2 regions of the Streptomyces sp. NPDC052114 genome follow, and region 1 is predicted to be linked to the other one. Evidence: riboswitches for the same ligand, from Rfam matches in the RefSeq annotation. Region 1 holds a riboswitch; the other holds the start of a gene.

Region 1 (2,193 bases):
GGCCGGGTTGCCGATGGCCAGGGACTTGGCGATGGTGTTCGGCTTCTGCGGGCGCACGACGTCGTGACCGGCCTTGAACGCGGCGGAGACCGGCGAGCAGCCCTCGGCCTGGGCACCGAAGATCTTGTAGGGCTTGTCCTCGACCAGGCCGAGCGCGATGAGCTCCTTCAGACCCTTGTCGATCTTCGTGAGCTGCGAGCCCGAGGCGATCGGGATGACCAGCTGGTCGGGCAGCTGCCAGCCGAGCTGCTCGCAGATCTCGTACGCGAGGGTCTTGGAGCCCTCGCCGTAGTACGGCCGCAGGTTCACGTTGACGAAGCCCCAGCCCTCGCCCAGCGGGTCGCCGATGAGCTCGGAGCAGAAGCGGTTCACGTCGTCGTAGTTGCCCTCGATGCCGACGAGCTCGCCGCCGTAGACCGCGGCCATGACGACCTTGCCCTGCTCCAGGTCGTGCGGGATGAAGACGCAGGAGCGGAAGCCCGCGCGGGCGGCGGCGGCGCCGACGGCGCCGGCGAGGTTGCCGGTGGAGGAGCAGGACAGGGTGGTGAAGCCGAAGGCGCGCGCCGCTTCGAGCGCCTGCGCGACGACGCGGTCCTTGAAGGAGTGCGTGGGGTTGCCGGAGTCGTCCTTGACGAACAACTTGCCCGGCTCGACGCCGAGTTCACGGGCGAGGTTGTCGGCCTTGACGAGCTTGGTCCAGCCGGGGTTGAGGTTGGGCTTCTCGGCCACGTCGGCGGGGACGGGCAGCAGCGGGGCATAGCGCCAGATGTTGGCGGGGCCCGCCTCGATCCGCTTGCGCAGGGCCTCCGGGTCGCCGAGCGGCAGGTCGTACGCGACTTCGAGGGGGCCGAAACACTCGACACAGGCGAAGATCGGACCCAGCGGGAACGTGGTGCCGCACTCGCGACAGGACAGGCCGGAGGCGGGTCCGAGGTCGACGGTGGCGTCGGCGGAAGGGGTGGCGACAGTCTGCACAGCCATGGAGGCGAGGCCCTTTCTCCTCATCTTCCTCGCGACGCATCTCGCCGCGAGACGGAATTGGCACCTTCCCTAGCCGGGAGCCTCGCGGCGCTTGATCGCGACGAGACCGGCTGGAGGGTTGCCGGGGCTTCAACGGGCCGTATCCCTCTGCCCCTCTGGATGAGCGGTATTCGATTGTGGGTTTCAGTTGTCGATCCTGAACGCGGCGGCGACCCCGACATGCGATGGTCACCGGCGTTGTTCAAGACTGTAACCGAAGCCCTGGACCCTTGAGATAGTCGTCCGAACCGCGAGATGGATCACATACGGGAGGACCCTGACCGTGCTGGAAGAGGTCGAGCGCTGGCTGAGCAGGCGTTCCTGGTCCGTGGCCGACCGCCCGCTGGAGCGCCTCGTGGCCGCCAAGCGCGCGTCCGGCACCTCGGTGAGCGTCGTGCTGCCCGCGCTGGACGAGGAGGAGACGGTCGGCGACATCGTCTCGGTGATCCGCCGCGAGCTGGTCGAGCGGGCCCCGCTGGTCGACGAGCTGCTGGTGATCGACTCCGGGTCGCGGGACCGCACGGCGGAGGTCGCCGCGGCCGCGGGCGCCAAGGTGGTCCACCGGGACGAGATCCTGCCGCGGCTCACGCCCGTCCCCGGCAAGGGTGAAGTTCTGTGGCGCTCGCTGCTCGTCACGGACGGTGACGTGGTGGCGTTCGTCGACGCGGACCTGAAGGAGTTCTCCGCGGACTTCGTCTCGGGGATCGTGGGTCCGCTGCTGACCGATCCGGACGTGGACTTCGTGAAGGCGATGTACGACCGGCCGCTCGGCGCGGAGTTCGACGCGCCCGGTGCGGGCCGGGCGGCGGGGCAGGGCGGGCGGGTGACCGAGCTGATGGCGCGGCCCCTGCTGAACATGCACTGGCCCCAACTGGCGGGGTTCGTACAGCCGTTGGGCGGTGAGTACGCGGCGCGCAGGTCGCTCCTTGAGCGGCTGCCGTTCCCCGTGGGGTACGGCGTGGAGCTGGGGCTGCTCGTGGACGCGCTGCACACGGTGGGCCTGGACGCGCTGGCGCAGGTGGACGTGGGGGTGCGCAGGCACCGGCACCAGGACGGGCAGGCGCTCGGGCGGATGGCGGCGGCGATCTACCGGACGGCGCAGCTGCGGCTGGCGCGCGGTCATCTCGTACGCCCCGAGCTGACGCAGTTCGAGCGGGGCGAGCACGGGTTCGA
Region 2 (2,193 bases), on a different contig from region 1:
GCCGACGACAACGGCGTGCTCGGCCTCTACCTGGACGGCGTGCGCATCTCCGACGTCGGCCTGCCGCCGATGCCGGACTACTACCGGCACACGCTGGAGAACGGCAAGTCCGTGATGGAGGTGGCACCCACCATCCAGTGGGGCTACCTGATCTATCTGACGGTCTTCCGGGTCTGCCAGTACTTCGGCGCCAAGGAGGAGTGCCAGTACTGCGACATCAACCACAACTGGCGCCAGCACAAGGCGGCGGGACGCCCCTACACCGGAGTGAAGCCGGTGGAGGAGGTCCTGGAGGCGCTCGCCATCATCGACAAGTACGACACCAACAAGTCCTCCACCGCGTACACGCTGACCGGCGGCGCCGTCACCTCGAAGGTCGGCGGCAAGGACGAGGCCGACTTCTACGGCCAGTACGCCAAGGCCATCGAGGAGCGCTTCCCCGGCCGCTGGATCGGCAAGGTCGTCGCGCAGGCCCTGCCCAAGGCGGACGTGCAGCGCTTCCACGACTACGGCGTGCGGATCTACCACCCCAACTACGAGGTGTGGGACCCGTACCTCTTCGAGCGCTACTGCCCCGGCAAGGAGCGCTACGTCGGCCGTGACGAGTGGCACCGCCGCATCCTGGACTCCGCCGAGGTGTTCGGCCCGCGCAACGTGATCCCCAACTTCGTGGCGGGCGTGGAGATGGCCGAGCCGTTCGGCTTCAAGACCGTCGACGAGGCCATCGACTCCACCGTCGAAGGTCTTGAGTACTTCATGTCGCGCGGCATCACGCCCCGCTTCACCACCTGGTGCCCGGAGCCCACGACGCCGCTCGGCAAGGCAAATCCGCAGGGCGCGCCGCTGGAGTACCACGTGCGGCTCCTTGAGGCCTACCGCGCGACGATGGAGTCCAACGGCCTTTCCTCGCCGCCCGGTTACGGCCCCGCGGGACCCGGCAACGCGGTCTTCTCGGTCAGCTCCTTCATGGACAGCCTGCCCGCGGAGGCGGCCGCTCCCGAGGACGCGGTCGTGCCGGCGAAGGCCGACTGAGAGCCGCCTGAGACCGTTCTCGGCGGGCCCGCGCGGGCCCGCCGGAAACTCCGCGCCGCCCTCCGGAGCCCCGTGTTACGGTCGGGGCGGGTCACGAGTTCCAGCGCCAAGCCCCGGCTCGCTGGACGGCACCCCGCTCCGTCGCGGGTGCCCCGGGTGACGACCCGCCCCGTGCGACGCGCACGGGGAACGGCGGATCGCCGGGTCGGTGACACCCGGGGTCCACGACTCCGGAGGCGTTCCATGACGCACGCGCACGACACCTGCGACACCTACGAGCCCGGCCATCGGGTCCACTGGATCCAGGCCCGCAAGAGCGCGGCCGACCCCGGCACCGTGACCGACGTCCTGCTGTCCTCGCACGACGTGGCCGACGACGGCCGGATCACCCTCCATGTGCTCGGCCCGACCCGCGGCGTGCCCGCCGCCCTGTGGACCCACGACCCCGAGCGGCTGCGCCGCCTGCTGCGCGAGCACCGGGGCCTGGCGCAGTGGCAGCCCCGCTGGAACCTGCTGCGGCTGCGCGGCGACGGGGCGGCCACCACGCTGGTCTGCGTGGCCCCGCACGCCCCCGGCCGCTGACGAAGATCACCGGTTCGTAGGATGGCGGCGCACCGGACGCGGGTGATCCCCGCGTCCGGGCGGGCGCGACAGTCAGCCACCCACAGCCGGAGGTCTCCCGTGCAGCACCACCCCGTCACCGTCGTCACCGGCGGCAGCCGAGGCATCGGCGCCGCTGTCGCCGCCCGTCTCGCCGAGGACGGCCACGACGTCGTCATCGGCTACCGCTCGGACGAGGCCGCGGCCGAGAAGGCCGCCGAGGCGGTCCGCGCCGCCGGCCGCCGCTGCGTCACCGTCCGGGTCGACACCGCAGACGAGGCGGACGTCGACCGCCTCTTCGACTCCGCCGCCGCACTCGGCCCGGTCACCGGCTTGGTCAACAACGCCGGGGTGAGCGGCCCCGTCGGCCCGCTCGCCGACGCCGACGCCGAGGGCATGCGCCGCGCGCTCGAAGTGAACGTGCTCGGCTATCTGCTCTGCGCCCGGCGCGCGGTGCGGGACCTGACGGCGAACGGCGGCGGCGCGATCGTGAACATCTCCTCGGCCGCCGCCACCCTCGGCTCGCCCGGTGAGTACGTCCACTACGCCGCCGCCAAGGGC

Evidence for each region. A riboswitch is a leader RNA that binds a small molecule or an ion and turns the genes downstream of it on or off. The one in region 1 is predicted to bind S-adenosylmethionine.
Region 2: linked by a shared signal. The riboswitch ahead of AB0L89_RS05325 (hypothetical protein) and the one ahead of thrC (threonine synthase) in region 1 are both predicted to bind S-adenosylmethionine.

Annotation. Positions count from the first base shown of each region.
Region 1 is NZ_JBFAWC010000020.1:78,937-81,129, forward strand. It holds gene thrC (threonine synthase) at 1-1,005, opposite strand, end outside; SAM riboswitch class I at 999-1,147, opposite strand; gene AB0L89_RS33900 (glucosyl-3-phosphoglycerate synthase) at 1,304-2,193, shown strand, end outside.
Region 2 is NZ_JBFAWC010000002.1:259,883-262,075, forward strand. It holds gene AB0L89_RS05320 (radical SAM protein) at 1-1,032, shown strand, start outside; SAM riboswitch class IV at 1,122-1,231, shown strand; gene AB0L89_RS05325 (hypothetical protein) at 1,276-1,614, shown strand; gene AB0L89_RS05330 (SDR family oxidoreductase) at 1,714-2,193, shown strand, end outside.